DNA from 2 places in the Streptomyces sp. NA02950 genome. Region 1 is predicted to be linked to the other one. Evidence: riboswitches for the same ligand, from Rfam matches in the RefSeq annotation. Region 1 holds a riboswitch; the other holds the start of a gene.
The links. Region 1 has a riboswitch for cyclic di-AMP ahead of HUT19_RS23850 (NlpC/P60 family protein). Riboswitches for the same ligand answer to the same signal wherever they lie in the genome.
Positions count from the first base shown of each region.

Region 2: another riboswitch for cyclic di-AMP. It lies ahead of HUT19_RS18585 (M23 family metallopeptidase); the one in region 1 lies ahead of HUT19_RS23850 (NlpC/P60 family protein).

Region 1 is NZ_CP054916.1:5,434,057-5,441,871, reverse strand. It holds gene pcrA (DNA helicase PcrA) at 1-1,139, opposite strand, end outside; cyclic di-AMP (ydaO/yuaA leader) riboswitch at 1,297-1,477, shown strand; gene HUT19_RS23850 (NlpC/P60 family protein) at 1,485-2,660, shown strand; gene HUT19_RS23845 (L,D-transpeptidase) at 3,007-3,654, opposite strand; gene HUT19_RS23840 (hypothetical protein) at 3,889-4,242, opposite strand; gene HUT19_RS23835 (NlpC/P60 family protein) at 4,588-5,637, shown strand; gene HUT19_RS23830 (chromosomal replication initiator protein DnaA) at 5,926-7,794, shown strand.
Region 2 is NZ_CP054916.1:4,304,146-4,311,960, forward strand. It holds gene HUT19_RS18570 (DUF397 domain-containing protein) at 1-132, shown strand, start outside; gene HUT19_RS18575 (hypothetical protein) at 231-533, shown strand; gene HUT19_RS18580 (aldo/keto reductase) at 600-1,544, opposite strand; gene HUT19_RS18585 (M23 family metallopeptidase) at 1,683-2,894, opposite strand; cyclic di-AMP (ydaO/yuaA leader) riboswitch at 2,906-3,081, opposite strand; gene HUT19_RS18590 (PP2C family protein-serine/threonine phosphatase) at 3,304-4,572, opposite strand; gene HUT19_RS18595 (DUF6227 family protein) at 4,928-5,701, opposite strand; gene HUT19_RS18600 (hypothetical protein) at 6,177-6,530, shown strand; gene HUT19_RS18605 (hypothetical protein) at 6,712-7,215, shown strand; gene HUT19_RS18610 (hypothetical protein) at 7,523-7,815, shown strand, end outside.

The DNA of each region.
Region 1 (7,815 bases):
GCGCTGAGGATGGTCTGGGTCGAGCGGTAGTTCTGCTCGAGCAGGATGGTCCGCGCGTCCGGGTAGTCCTCCTCGAACTGGAGGATGTTGCGGATGGTGGCGCCGCGGAACGCGTAGATCGACTGGTCGGCGTCGCCCACCACGCACAGCTCACCGGCCGCGGTCTCCTCGGTGTCCGTGCCGACCAGCTCGCGCACCAGGGTGTACTGCGCGTGGTTGGTGTCCTGGTACTCGTCGACCAGCACATGGCGGAACCGGCGGCGGTAGTGCTCGGCGACATCGGGGAACGCCTGGAGCAGATTGACCGTGGTCATGATGATGTCGTCAAAGTCCAGCGCGTTGGCCTCGCGCAGCCTCGACTGGTACATGACGTACGCCTCGGCCAGGGTCTTCTCAAAACCGTCCGCCGCCTGCCCGGCGAAGGTCTCCTCGTCGATCAGCTCGTTCTTCAGGTTGGAGATCTTGGCGCTGAAGGACTTGGGCGGGAACCGCTTCGGGTCCAGGTCCAGGTCCCGGCAGACCAGCGCCATCAGCCGCTTGGAGTCGGCCGCGTCGTAGATCGAGAACGACGAGGTGAAGCCCAGCTTCTTGGACTCGCGGCGCAGGATGCGCACACAGGCGCTGTGGAAGGTGGAGACCCACATGGCGTTCGCCCGCGGCCCGACCAGCTCCTCCACCCGCTCCTTCATCTCGCCCGCGGCCTTGTTGGTGAAGGTGATGGCGAGGATCTGGCCGGGGTGCACCCCGCGCGCGCCGAGCAGATACGCGATGCGGTGGGTGAGCACACGGGTCTTGCCGGATCCGGCGCCCGCGACGATCAGCAGCGGTGCGCCGGTGTGCTCCACGGCGGCACGCTGCTGCTCGTTCAGCCCCTCGAGCAGGGCGGCCGGATCCACGGCGGGCCGTGCCGCGCCGTCCCGGTAGTACGCCTCCCGGGGCACGCTCGGCACGGGCGCGTCGAACTTCCCCTCGGGCCCGGCGGCCCTGGGGAGACCCCACTCGCTGAAGAGGTGGTGCGGTACGTCCTCGGCACCGCCGGGGCCGTGGTGCCCGGGGCCCTCGTGGTCCTCGGGCGGCGGGGGCTCCTCGCCCGAGGGCCCGAGGTCCGCCAGGAAGCTGTCGTCAAAGAGGCTGCTCATCGCTCACCGAGTCTAGGCCGCGCCACTGACAGCGTACGTGCGAACATCACGAAACGGTTTCGGGCAAAACGGCCACCAGCCTTCACAGGAGCACCACGAGTTGGCTACCGTCCTGCGTCAGGCAGCCCGGACACCCGTCGGCGAGCAGCGTCGGCACGGGCGGCCTCCGCCGAGTCCGGACCCGCCGCGAGGTGGCCGGAGCCGGGGACCCACACGTTCCACCGGGGTGAATCGGCCCGGGTGACGGCACACCGCGTGCCGCCCGGACGGGCCGTAGGGCAGCCTTCCGTCCGCCCGAACCCGACAGCTAACCCGGTAGGCGGTCCACGGAAGGAGTCGCCTCCCTTGGCGTCGCACCGCAAACCGCGGACCCGAATACCGGCCACGCTGGCCGGTCAGAGCCGGCGGACCGCCGTCGGGGTCACCACGGCCGCCCTGGCCTCGGTCACCCTGCTCTCCCAGACGGCGAACGCCGCGCCCGGCGATCCCAAGCCCGCCACCCAGTCGATCGAAGAGGTCAAGAAGAAGGTCGACACCCTCTACCACCAGGCGGAGAGCGCCACCCAGAGCTACAACGCCGCCAAGGAGCGCACCGAGACCCAGCGCGGCAAGGTCGACAAGCTGCTGGACAGGGTCGCCAAGCGCACCGAGAAGCTCAACGAGGCCCGGCGGACCCTCGGCACCTACGCCGCGGCCCAGTACCGCAGCGGCGGCCTGGCCAGCAGCACCGCCGCGATGCTCTTCTCCTCCGATCCGCAGGACGTCTTCGACCAGTCGCATCTGATGGACCGGCTCACCGGGCACCAGAAGAAGGCCGTCGAGGACTTCCAGACGCAGCGGGCGAAGGCGGCGAAGGAACGCGCCTCCGCCACCAAGAGCCTCGCCTCGCTGACCTCGTCGCAGAAGTCGCTCAAGGAGAAGAAGAAGTCCGTCCAGAGCAAGCTCTCCGAGGCCCGGCGGCTGCTGGCGAACCTGACCGCCAAGGAGAAGGCGCGGCTGGCGGCGATCGAGAAGAAGAAGCAGGAGGAGGCCCGGCGCAAGGCCGCCGAACTGGCCGAGAAGCAGCGCAAGGCGGAGGCCGAGCGTCAGCGGCAGCAGGACGGGAACGACGGCTCCGGCTCGTCCACCCCCTCCACCCCGTCCACCCCGTCCACCCCCGCCCCCTCCGACAGCACCAAGGCGGCGAAGGCCATCGCCTACGCACAGGCGCAGATCGGCAAGCCGTACGTCTGGGGCGCCACCGGCCCCAACTCCTTCGACTGCTCGGGGCTGACCCAGGCGGCCTGGAAGTCCGCCGGGGTGTCCCTGCCGCGCACCACCTGGGACCAGGTGAAGGTGGGGACGCGGGTGTCGACGTCCGAGCTCAAGCCGGGCGATCTGGTCTTCTTCTACGACGACATCAGCCATGTCGGGCTCTACATCGGCGACGGGATGATGATCCACGCGCCGAAGCCGGGTGACTCGGTGAAGAAGGCGCCGATCACCGAGATGCCGATCTACGGCAGCGTGCGTCCCGCCTGACGCCCGCGGCGGCGCCCCGCGTCCGGCGTACCGGGCGCCGCCTCGCCGGGCTCAGGAGGCGTGGCGCCCGCTGGTACGGACGCTGGTACGGACCCGCCGTCGCGCCCGGCGCGCGATCCGCCGCGCCGGGCGCCGTGACAGCAATGCCCGGACTGCGCTGGGCTCGCGCAACACCCGCCCCGGGCCCGGCCCGCGGTGGCCGGGCCGCGCACACGGACCAGCGGTACCGGGTGCCGCCCGCCGGGCGCGGGCCGCCCAGCAGCCCCGCACATGGCACGCGCCCCTGCCCCGGCGGACAGCCGGGGCAGGGGCGCGTGGCCGTACGCCGGGCGCGGGCCGCCGGCCCTTACGTACCGGGCTTGCGGCCGTAGACGTAGACGTCGTCGCCGTTCCTCAGCAGGCCCCAGTACTTCTTGGCGTCGGCCGAGCGCATGTTGACGCAGCCGTGGGAGCCGGGTGGGGACCACACGCTGCCCGCGATCGAGTGGAACGCCTGGCCGCCGTCGAAGAACTGGCTGTACGGCATGGCGACGTCGTAGATCGTCGACCAGTGGTCGATGTTCCGCCAGTAGATCTTCTTCGAACCGGTCCGGGTCTCGTAGCCGTCCCGCCCGGTGCGCACCGGCACCGGTCCGTACACCAGCCGGGAGCCGTCCTGGACCCAGCTCAGCTGGCGGGTGAGGTCGACACAGGCGATCCGGCCCTTGTTGGTGGGGCACTTCCCCGCCGCGTTGGGGTTGTGGCCCGCCGCCTTCTGCGCGTTCTTCAGGCTCATCACGCCCCAGGTGACGGGCCCGGCGTAGCCGATGGTCGGGCTGATGCCGTGGTTGATCTGGAAGTTCTGGATCGCCAGGCAGTCGGTGCGCGACTGCCGACCGTCCACCGGGCGGCCGAGGTACTTCTCGACCTGCTTCTGGTACGGCCCGGCGGTCGTTGTGCACGACGATGCCGCCTGGGCCGGGGTGGCGAGGGCTACCGCTAGCGGCATCACCATCCCCGTGAGCCCCAGCGCTACTCCCGTGCGCCGTACGCCCCTTGTCCCGAGCCCCTTGAGAAACCCTGGGCCCTTGGTGCCCTTGAGCCCTCTCTTCGCCCCCACAACCCCCATTGCCCGCTCCCTCCGGCCGTCTTGTGCTCTTTAGACAGCTCGCGAGTGCAAACGGTTGCGGGCGAATTGATGTGCGGTATCAAGCCGTTATCGAACAGGGGACACGAGCACCGGGGAAGATCAGGTCCACAGCACGGCGATGAAGATGTTCACCGTGGTGAGGGCACCTACCGCGCCGAACGCGGCCGACTCCACCTTCTCCTCGTCCCGCTTCACATAGACCAGGCCCAGGATCACGATCAACAGCGCCATCTTGATCCCGATCTTGACGGTGTTGACGGCGCTGTCGTCGGCCTCGTTGAGCCCCACCAGGGCCACTCCGGTCACCAGCATGGTCAGCGCCCCGTGCAGCATTCCGGGGGTCATCCGCGCGGTGCCCGAACTCATCTGCTTCATCTGGGAGAGAAAGCCGCCCAGCAGCGCGGCAATACCGACGATGTGCAAACCGACAAAGGCGTTGATGAGTACGTCCATACTCACGGACATTAGCGCCGCGCATAGCACCACCTTTCACTCGGGTGGGCCCTGATCACGGCTTCGGTCACGGCCACCACGCAGTGCCACTCACCCCGCGCGTGCCGTGATCAGTCAGTGGCACAGGAATGACGAAATCCGTCCATTCCCGAGCATCGCCCCGCACCGCCCCCGTCTTCCGGCCTAGCTTCCTCCTCCAGATGGCAGTCCGCCTCCCGTCAACCGAGGGTCCCCGCCTCATGGCGGGCTGCCATCTCCCGTCCCCGCCACCACGCAAACAACGCACCACCGCAACCAACGCAGCAACCGGAACCGCCCGCACAGCCAGGAAGGTGTACCGCCGCCGTGGCGTCGCACAGGAAGTCGCGCAGCAGGCCCAAGCGCTCGCTCGCCAGCAGCACCGCCCGGACGGCCGCGCTCCTCGCCCTCACCGGCGCCGTGTCCGCGACCGTCCTCGAGGGCACCGGGCACGCCGACCCCCACCTGACCACCGCTCAGGTGAAGGCCAGGGTGGACCAGTACCAGCGGGAGGCCGAGGAGGCCACCGACAAGTACAACGGCGCCCGGGAGAAGGCCGACGAGGCCCGCCGCGCGCTGGGCGAACTCCGCGACGAGGCCGCCCGCAGGGCCGCCCGGCTGAACACCGCGCGCAACGCCCTCGGCGCGTACGCCACCGCCCAGTACCGGGCCGGTACCGTCGCCCCCACCCTCCAGCTCGCCCTGTCCTCCTCCCCCGAGGAGTACCTCCAGCGGGCCTCGCTCGTCGAGCGCGCGGCCGGACGCCAGGCCGCCACCATCATCGGCATCACCCGCCAGGAGAAGGCGCTGCGCCGGGTGCGCGGCGCGGCGGCGGACCGGCTGGCCGAGCTGCGTACCTCGCAGGAGGCGCTCTCCCGCCACAAACGGGCCGTCGAGAAGAAGCTCGCCGCCGCCGACCGGCTCCTCGACCGGCTGACCGCCGAACAGCGCCGCCGCCTTCAGGACCGGCAGCCGCACTCCGACACCGGGCACACCGCCGACCAGACCGCGGCCCCCGCCGCCACGACCGGCCGGGCCGCCCGCGCCGTCGCGTTCGCCCGGGGGGCCCTCGGCAAGCCGTACGTCTGGGGCGCCACCGGCCCCCACGGCTACGACTGCTCCGGGCTCACCCAGGCCGCCTGGCGCGCCGCCGGGGTCTCACTGCCACGCACCACCTACACCCAGATCACCGCGGGCCGCCGGGTCGGCCGCTCCCAACTGGCCCCCGGCGACCTCGTCTTCTTCTATTCGGGCATCAGCCACGTCGGGATCTACATCGGTGACGGCCGCATGATCCACGCCCCCCACCCCGGTGCCCCGGTCCGCGTGGCCCCCGTCGACCAGATGCCCTTCGCGGGCGCGAGCCGCCCCGCGTAGCGGAACCCGACGCGCAGCGTGGCCGGGCGCCACGCCCCGTAGAGCACCGACAGCCCGACGGCCACGGGCGGGATCGCCTCGGGCCGGACCCCGGCGTGGATGAGCACGATGCCGGTCACCAGGACCGCGAGAAATGCGGCGAGATCGGATCGCCATGGAACGCTGTTCACTACGATTGCCTTTCTTGTCACGCCTCGTACGAGGCTGACTCCAGACTGGGACGGGCCGGGCCCGTTGCGGGAGTCGGCACAGTTGCCGATCGCCCGCAACGCCCGAAGGGAACGGGACATGGGGAGCCTTGAGCCGCTCGGCGATGATCTTCCGGACGAGGCACGCGAGTTGGCCGCCGAGCTCCGGCGGCTGTTCGCCGGACTGGAGGTGAGCGTGCGCCGGTACGCCGCGCGCCGCCACCGGGACGCCGGGTCGATATCCCGCTACCTGAACGGAACCCGCGTCCCCGCCTGGGAGTTCATCGCGGATCTGCTCACCGATGTGGCCGAGCACCGGGGCGGCGCCGCGACCCCCGAGACCATGGAGCATCTGCGGGGGCTGCACTGCCGCGCGCTGGCGGCCAGCGGATCTCCGCTGCACCGCGTGGAGTTGCTGGAGCGGCAGTTGGTGGAGGCCGACCGGATGGCCCGGCGGTCCGCCGTCCGCGAGCGGGCCCTGGAGAACGCGTTGCTCGACGCGCAACACCGGGCCGCGGACCTGGAGACCCAGCTCCGCCAGTTACAGGCCGTGGCCGACGACCGTGACTGGGCCCGCGCCGACGCCGGGACCGCGCTGCACCCCTACGACGACCCGCTCGCCGCGCTGCGCAAGGAGCGGGACCAGCTCAAGGACCAGGTGGAGGTGTTGAGCGAGGAGCTGAAGGAGGCGCACACCCGCCGGATCCGGGCCGAGCAGCGCTGCAACGACCTGGAGCGGCAGCTCGTCACGGCGGAGGAGGAGGCCCGCGCCGAGGCCGCGCGCGGGGCACAGCAGGAGGAACGGGCGCAGGCGGCCCGCACCGAGGCGCTGGAGGCGGAGCTGCGGCAGCTGCGCCGCCGGATGGCGGGCCTGGACGACCAGCTGGACGACCGACCGGACGGCGAGACCGAAGGCCCTGTCATCACGGTCCCGGTGTCCCCGGGCCGGGTGAACCGTTCCGACGCGATGACACCGGGCGGGCTCGACCGCCGCTACGGATTCGAGAACTTCGCCGTCGAGCCGTCCAACCGCTTCGCCCACGATCTCGCCGTCGCCGTCGCCGAGGTGCCCGCCCAGAACTACAACCCGCTCTTCATCCACGGCGACCACGGCCTGGGCAAGACCCATCTGCTGCACGCCATCGGCCACTACACCCGCAGCCTCTATCCGCGCACCCGGGCCCTGTACATCGACTGCGAACGGCTCGTCTCGCTCCTGAGGGTCCCGGAGACGCAGATGCTGCTGATCGACGACGTCCAGCGGCTGGACGGGGGCAACGACAGGGCGCCCAGGGGAGCACAGCAGCAGAGGCTGCTGCACGCCCTGGACACCATGGTGGCCGCCGGGCAGCAGATCGTCCTCGCCTCCTCCCGGCCCCTGTGGGAGATGCGGCTGGCCCCGGAGCTGTACCAGCGCCTGAAGGGCGGGCTGCCCGTCGGCATGGGCGTGCCCGACGACGAGACCCGCCTCGCGGTGCTCCGTACGAAGGCCGAGCGGGAACGGCTGAATGTGCCCCTGGACGTGCTGGAGATGATCGCCGACCGGGCCGGCCGGAACATCCGGGAGCTGGAAGGGGCCCTGGTCAGGGTGACCGCCTTCGCCAGCCTCAACCGGAGCCCGGTCGACCTCGCCCTCGCGGAGACCGTCCTCAACGAGAAGGCGCGGAACCCCGGGGCGGAGATCACCGGGGAGGACATCATCCGTGCGACCGCCCAGTACTTCGGGCTGACCGTCGAGGATCTGCGCGGCACCAACCGGGCCCGCGTACTCGTCATCTCCCGGCAGATCGCCATGTATCTGTGCCGTGAGCTGACGGAGTACTCCGTGCCGACCATCGCGGCATTCCTCGGCGGCAAGGACCCCAGCGCGGTCCTCAACGCCGACCGGAAGATCCGCGCCCTGATGAGCGAGCGCCGCTCCATCTTCAATCAGGTCACCGAGCTGACCAGCCTTCTCCTCTTCAGCTGAGGAACGTCCTCGGCCGGGGAA
Region 2 (7,815 bases), 1.1 Mb from region 1:
GAGTCTGCGCGTCATGGGGGCGACCGGACCGCTGTGCGCGACTCCAAAGACCCTGGCGGACCCGTGCTGGCGTTTTCCGATCGTGCCTGGGGGGACTTCATTGCGGCCGTGCGGGGCCGGCGGTTGGGCTGAGGTAGCTCACCAGGGCTGTTGTCGCGTCGGCACCTGGCGCCGGAGAACTCTGCGTAGGGTCGGGCTCAGGAATCTCAATCTCGGAGTGGAGGTCGGAGATGGCTGGAGTTCCGGCGGGCGTGGTGGCCGCGGGTGGGTTGGTCGGGGGGTACGGGGTGGCCCGGTGGACCAGGAAGCGGCCCTTGGGCGGGGTGGCGTTGGCGGCGGCTGGAGCCGTGGCCGCCCGGGGGTGGCGGGAGAAGGCCGGGAACGGGACGGCGGCCGCGCTGAGCGGGATGTACCTCGCCGCCTTCGCCGGATCGCATCCCCTCGCCAAGAAGGTCGGGGCCTGGCCGTCGGTGTTCGCCGTCGCCGGTGGGGTCGCCCTCGCCTCCTGGGCTCTTGCCGATCGGCGTCCGTAGAGTTCGTAGGGTTTTCGTAGGGTTGGTGCGGTGGGCGGTCCGTATGGTCCGCCCGCCGCACTCCGTTCAGGCCGAGGCCCTCGTCAGCAGATCCAGCTCCTGCTGGGTCAGGGTGAGGTCCGCCGCTGCCAGCAGGGGCGGGAGTTGGGCGAGGGTGCGGGCGCTGGCGATCGGGGCGGCGACCGTGGGCTGGGCGGCCAGCCAGGCCAGGGCGACCGTGGCGTGCTCCGCGCCGTGGTGGGCGGCCACCTCGTCCAGGGCGGCGAGGACCTTCCTGCCGCGCTCCGTCTCCAGGTGCTCGGCCGCACGCGTGGAGCGCGGGCTGTCGACCGCGGTGCCGGGGCGGTACTTGCCGGTGAGGAAGCCGGAGGCGAGTGCGTAGTAAGGGACGGTCGCCATACCGTGGCGGGTGACCACGTCGGCCAGGTCACCCTCGAAGGTGTCGCGTGAGACCAGGTTGTAGTGGGGCTGGAGGGCGGCGTAGCGGGCCAGGCCCTCCTGGGCGGAGAAGGTCAGGAAGGAGTCGAGCCGTTCGGCACCGATGTTGGAGGCCGCGATCTCGCGGACCTTGCCCTCCCGGACCAGCGCGTCCAGGGTGGTGGCGATCTCCTCCACCGACACCGACGGGTCGTCGTAGTGGGTGTAGTAGAGGTCGATGTAGTCGGTGCGCAGCCGCCGCAGGGAGTCCTCGACACCGGACCTGATGGCGGCCGGGGAGAGCCCGCGGCGTTGCGGGGAGCCGCCGCCGACCTTGGTGGCGAGGACGATGTCGGAGCGGTTGCCGCGGGAGGCGAACCAGTTGCCGAGGACGGTCTCGGACTCGCCGCCCTGATTGCCGGGCACCCAGGCCGAGTAGACGTCGGCGGTGTCGATGAAGTTGCCGCCCGCGGCGGCGTAGGCGTCGAGCACCGTGAAGGACTCGGCCTCGTCCGCGGTCCAGCCGAAGACGTTCCCGCCGAGGGAGAGCGGGGAGACGGAGAGGTCGCCGATCCTCTGCTTGTTGTCAGCCATGCGGTGCTTCAACACCCGTATCGGGGAGCTTGTTCCGGACCCCGCGGCGGAACGAACCGGCGGCCCTGGCGTCAAGGGGGGAGAGAGCGCCAGGACCGCCGGAGTATCGGGGATACCCAGAGGATCAGGGGAGGGGTATCAGGGGTTCTGGCCGTGCTCGCGCAGCCAGGGCATCGGGTCGATCGGGGAGCCGCCGCCGGGGCGCACCTCGAGGTGGAGGTGCGGACCGGTCACATTGCCGGTGGCGCCGACGCGGCCGATCACATCGCCCGTGGTCACCTTGCCCGAGGTGACGACCATGGACGACAGGTGGCAGAACCAGAGTTCGGTGCCGTCATCGAGCTTCAGCACGATGCGGTACCCGTACGAACCGGCCCAGCCCGCCTGGGTGATGGTGCCTCCGTGCACCGCCTTGACGGGGGTGCCGGTCGGGGCGGCGAAGTCCTGGCCGGTGTGGTCGGCGGACCACATGTCACCGGCCTGACCGAAGCCCGCGGTCAGGGTGTAGGACGCGACGGGGAGGGTGTAAGAGGCGGCCAGCTTGGCGCGGCGCTCGGCCTCGGCCTTGCGTTCGGCGGCCTCCTTGGCCTTCCGCTCGGCTTCCTTCTTCGCGGCGGTGGCCGCGGCCCTCCGCTCGGCCGCATCGTCGGCTGCCTTGTCCGCGGCCTTCTGGGCGGCGGCCTTGGCGGCGGCGGTCCGCTCGTCCTCGTCCGCGGAGTTCTGCTGGTTCTCGGCCTGCTTGAGGATGCGGGCGCGCAGCGCCTCACCGGCGTCGGTGGTGCCGCTCGCCTCGTCCTGGGAGGTCAGCCCGACCTGGGAGAGGGGGGCCGCGTTCGTGGTCGCGGAACCGCCGTCGTCGTCGGCGACCAGCGAGCCGATGCCCGGGATGTCCTTGGCGTCCGGCAGCCGGTCCGCGACCTGGTCGGCGACATGGGCGAGGTCGGGCATGGATATGGGGGCCGCCGGACGGTCCTTGGCACTCGCCATCCCGCCCGCCCCGACGGCCGCGATGACACCGACGCCGAGGACGGCGCCACTGCGCGCCATCGTCCCGCCCCGCTGCTTCACCACGCGGTGCCGGCCGCGCACGGAGGCGACGGATTCCTCGGTGGGGTTCCATTCCTCCCAGGGCTCGGGGTCGAGTCCCGGGCCCGCCGGGCCGTCGGCGGCGTCCGCCGCGAACTCCCCACGGTCACCGTCGGCGGCGAAGTCCCCTTCGGTGGCGGATCCGCCACCGGACCTCATGCCTCCACTGGCATCGAAACCGGGCCCGTAGGCGGTTGCGGTGCCGAGACCGCCGCCCGATGCGCGGTATGGAGCCTCGTCCAGGACAGACCTGTTGGACGCCACGGGGGCGCACTCCTTTCCTTCCCTCTCGCCTACCGGGTTAGCTGACGGGTTCGGAGCAGGAAGGTCTCCTACGGGTCAGGTTCGACCCGATTCACCCCAAGGTGGTGGTTCCCCGGTTCCCTCGGTGCTGTTGTGGTGCGGTGATGCTGCTGCCGCTGTGCGTTATGGGATTCGGCGACGGCGCACGGTGCCGCCCTGGCGACGGCTGTGACGACCGCGCTGCGTTATCGAACGTTAATAGAGAGCGCTATGTGATTCCAAGCTGTTCCGAGGAATCGGCGCAGCTTTGCCATGAACTTAGCGACCAAGTCTGGACAGATAGGGGCGAGTCGGCCCCCTGGGAAAGGGTTGGCAAAACCCAAGAAGCGCTGATCGTGCATCAATTGTTATGCACAGAGGGAACCTACGACTACGGACCGTGGCCGGGCCCCTTCACCAGTCCCTCACCTTTGCCGCTTCCGCCGGCGTACCGCCCGTTCCCCCGGACCGATCCCGTGGAGCGGCGGCGCAGCGCGAGCAGCGCCATGTCGTCCGTCGTCCCGCCGCCCGTATGCCGCTCGACATCGGCCACCAGCGCGTCCAGCAGTTCCCCCGGGCCGCCGAAACGGTGACCGCGCAGCCGGTCCTCCGGGTCGTAGAACACGCCCTCCCGGTCGCGCGCCTCCGTCACCCCGTCCGTGAAGAGCAGCAGGGTCGCGCCCTCGGCGAACCTCAGCTCCGTCACCCGGTCCGGCCAGCCGCCCAGCTCCCCCATCCCCAGCGGCAGCGCCGATGCCTCCGGCTCCACCCGGCGCACCGCGCAGCCGTCCCCGTCGATCCGGCTGCCCCCGGCACCTCCCCCTCCCCCTTCGCCGTCCTCCAGCAGCAGGGGCGGCGGATGGCCGCGGTTGATCACCCGGAGGGTCGAATCGCCGCGCGGGATCTCGGCCAGTACGGCCGTGGTGAACCCCTCGAACCCCTCGAGGTCGGCCCGCCGCGCGCCCTCGCGCTGCAACGCCCGCTCCAGCCGCCCCGCCAGCCCCTCCAGCGTCGTCTCCTGCTCCGCCGCCTCCCGGAAGGAGCCGATGAGGATCGCGACCGTCTCCACCGCCTGGAGCCCCTTGCCGCGTACGTCGCCGACGACCAGGCGGACCCCGTGCGGGGTGTCCTGCACCGCGTACAGGTCACCGCCGATCGCGGCGTACTTCTCCGCGGCCACATAGCGCGCCGCGACGTCCAGCCCGGCCAGCCGGGCGGGCGGTACGGGCAGGACGGCGCGCTGGGCCGCCTCCGCCACACCGCGCGCCGAGGCCAGCCGCCGGTCGCTGCGGCGTACGAGGCGGTTGATGACGAGCGCGAGCGAGGTGACGGTCGCGACCGTGATGATCTCGGACAGGGCCTGGCTGGGATCCTTCGCCCCGTGCCCCTCGGCCAGCGCGACCGCGGCGGCGATGGCGAAGACCGCCGTGGTGACGGTCTCCCACAGCCGGAGGAGCGGAGCGGCGACGAGCGGGGCGGCGGCGAGGAAGGGGCCCGCCGTGTAGTTGGCCGGGGAGCCGAGGTCGAAGACGACGCCGCCGACGATCAGAAGCCCGGGGATCCAGTGCGCCAGCCGCCGGCCTGACGTCCCCTTGGACGACTCACCGGCCGACCCGGTGGCCCCGGCGGGCCCGTTCGGGACGCGGGTGTCGACGAGCATATGGAGGCGGGTCCGGGGGCGCGCACGGGACCGGGACAGGCGCGCCCAGGTCCTACCCCGCTCCGTACGGGCGCTCGTACGAGCCCCGTTCCCTCGCACCCGCACCGGTCTCTCCCGCTTTCGCTGGTCCGCAGCCGGAGCGCTCGGTCCTCGCGGCCGCCGCCCGTCACTACTCCAGGCTTCCGGCTGACGGGCCGCCAGGCGAATCGGTGTCGTCCATGTGGGTGGGCGGGTGGGTGGTCGGGGCAGAGGCGGGCTACGGAGGTCTGAGCGGGTCCGTACGGGCTCCGGGCGAGGCGCGGCATCGGGGGCGAGGCAGGCCCGCCCGGGGGCGCGCAGAAGGGCGCGGAGCGGATCAGAGATCGACGCCGAGCGCCCGGGCACGGCGGTCCGCCGCCAGCTCCGCCGACACCTCGTCGAGATAGACCTCGCACACCAGCCGGCCGTCGTGGGTCAGATTGTGCTCCAGCTCCCACAGCACGACCTCGTCTCCTCCGGCCAGCAGGAAGGCGTGCTCGTAGAAGCGGCACCAGGTGGTGTCGGGACCGCCGGAGCGGCGGCGCGGCTTGGGGGCCAGGGCGATGTCATGGGCGAACGCGGTCTCCAGCAGCCGCTCGGTCTCCTCGCCCGGCCGATCGGGGTTCTCGGCGCGGCGCAGCACCCGGCGTGCGTGGTCGGCCGAGTTGTCGGCCACGTAGGCGCGGGGGGACTCCACGGGCTCGGCGGCCTGGTGCAGCAGCTGCTCGGGCAGCCAGAGCGGTAAGCCGTCGAGCTCTTCCCAGCGGGCACCGCCGATGCGCTCGTGCACCCGCCGTTCGGCCAGCGCGAGGGCGTTCTCGTCGGCGTAGAGCTCGTGGTGGGGGCCGTCGTCCGGGCCGGTGCTGTGCTCCAGCTCCCACAGCAGCAGGCTGCTGCCGTCGGGGAGCAGGAAGACATGGCGGTAGGTGCGGTAGCCCAGCGGGCCGGACGGATCGTTGCACTGGCGACAGGAACGCAGCTCGGACTGGTGCATCAGGGCGCCGCGCGCCCGGGTCAGCACCGCTTCGCCGATCTCGAACCCGTTCTGCGCGCGGGCGAGCAGCCCGTCCATCAGCTCGGCGGGGGTTCCGCCCGCTCGTGAGTGCCCCATGTCCGTCCTCCCGCCTCCCGGCCTTGATGCGCCGCGCCCCCCGGGCGACCGCTTCGCGTACGTAGCGTAGCGGCGTGAACACGGACCGCGCTGCGGTTCGGCGAAGCTGTCGATGTGACTGTGCCTCACATACTCCTGCGTCGGCGCACCCGGATGTATCACTCGTCCGCGCCGGGCGTCACACCGGCGGACCGCGCCCGTGAGCTGCCCGCCCGGACCCTGATCCATCGCCGCGGACCCCTCCCCGGCCCCTCCGGCCCCCTCCGCCTTTCTCTATAAGGAGGCATCGGAGCTCCGCACTGCTCCAAATGCCACTTCTCCCGGTATCGATTGCGGGAATCGCGGGGAACACGCGCCGAGGAAGTCGCGCTATGCCGGACGGGTGAAGCTGAGTGGTGGGCCGAAGCCTTAACTGATGAGCTTCGTTGTGCCAGACGTCCGTGAATTCGCGGAGCAACCCAGACGGAGGAATTAAGTGAACATCGGCAAGAAGGCAATTCTCCTGACCGCTGCTGCCGGCGCTCTGGTCATCGGGGGTTCGGGCGGCGCCCTGGCTCACAGCAACGGCGACGCCGTCTCTCAGAGCAACCACTGCGACACCACCACCGGCCTCCTGGCCGGGGGTAATGCCTCCCTGGCTCCCGGGGGCGACATCAACATCGGCGCCGACTGCATCAACTTCACCAACCGCAACGACGGCGCTGTCACCCAGAGCAACCACTGCGACACGAGCACCTCCGCCGACCTCGGCGGCAACGCGACCTTCGCCCCCGAGGGTGACACCAACATCGGCGCCAAGTGCGCCAACATCGCCGTCTCGGACAACTGACCGGCTCAGTCGTTGACCATCTCGCAGTGTTCCCGCGCCCGCGGGAACACTGCGGGCCCGTTGGGACCCGCGGCCCTGGAAACTCCCCTTCCAGGGCCGCTGCTACGTAAATGGCTTTCCAGCGACCGCCGTCATGTGTCCGATGTTCGCTGAGACAGCCAAGAATCCACGGAGGCTCTTTATGCATATGCGCAAGAGGACGGCACTTCTTGTAGCGGCCATGGGGGTGCTGCTCATCGGCGGCGCGGGGGGAGCCGATGCTGCCGACGACAGCGCCGCCCACCGAGCCGCCCCCAATGGCGGAGGCAGCCAGAAGAACCGCTGCAACACGAGTTCCGCCATCGGCGGGGTCACGCTGGCGACGTCGGACATCACGACCGAGACCAATTGCGTCAACTACGCCGAATCCGGTGTCTCGGAGCAGAGCAATCGCTGCCGGACCCACTCCGTCATCGGCCCCGTTACGGTCAACCTGACCGGAGCCGATGTCACGCAGCGGACCAATTGCACCAACATCAGCAAGTCGGGTGGTGTGACCAAGCAGTCCAACGACTGCAAGACGACCTCGGTCCTCGGCCCGATCACGATCGGAACCGGAGAGGTCATCCAGGAGACGAACTGCACCAATCTCGCCGGGTCCGCTCCCGCGAAGGGGAAGGCCAAGCAGAAGGCGGGCACCGCGTAAGACCGCGGGCGGCACACAGAGCCGTTGGCGGAGAAGCCCTCGGCCCACTTCGGTCCTCGCTTCTTCGGGTCCGTCTTCTCGTCATGGACGCGACCTCCGGGATTACTTTGTCCCGGGGGTCGCGTTCACGCATTTCTGGGTCGGAAACGGGAAATGTGAATTTCCATGGCCTCCATCGACTGAATATACCTTTACTGTGGCGCATGGGTGACGCTCCCGTATACGCCGGATCCTCTTGGGGGGAAACCTCGTTGATTGGGTGTCTGCGGATCGTTCGCGGAAAACCTGATATGGAGGCACCAGCACAATGCAGATCAGCAAGAAGGTAGCTCTCATGGCCGCGGCGGCCGCGGGCACGATGGTCGTCGGTGGCGCAGGTAGCGCGAGTGCGTACGGTCTGTTCCCGCACCACGACGGGGTCACCCAGTCCAACAAGTGCGACACCAACATCGGCCCGGATGTCGACCTCGACCTCGAGACCACCGAGGACACCGACCTCAACCCGGACTGCGTCAACTTCACCAACGCCGGCGGCTCGGTCTCCCAGAGCAACGAGTGCGATTCCAACATCGGCCCCGACGTCAGCCTCACCGAAGTCAC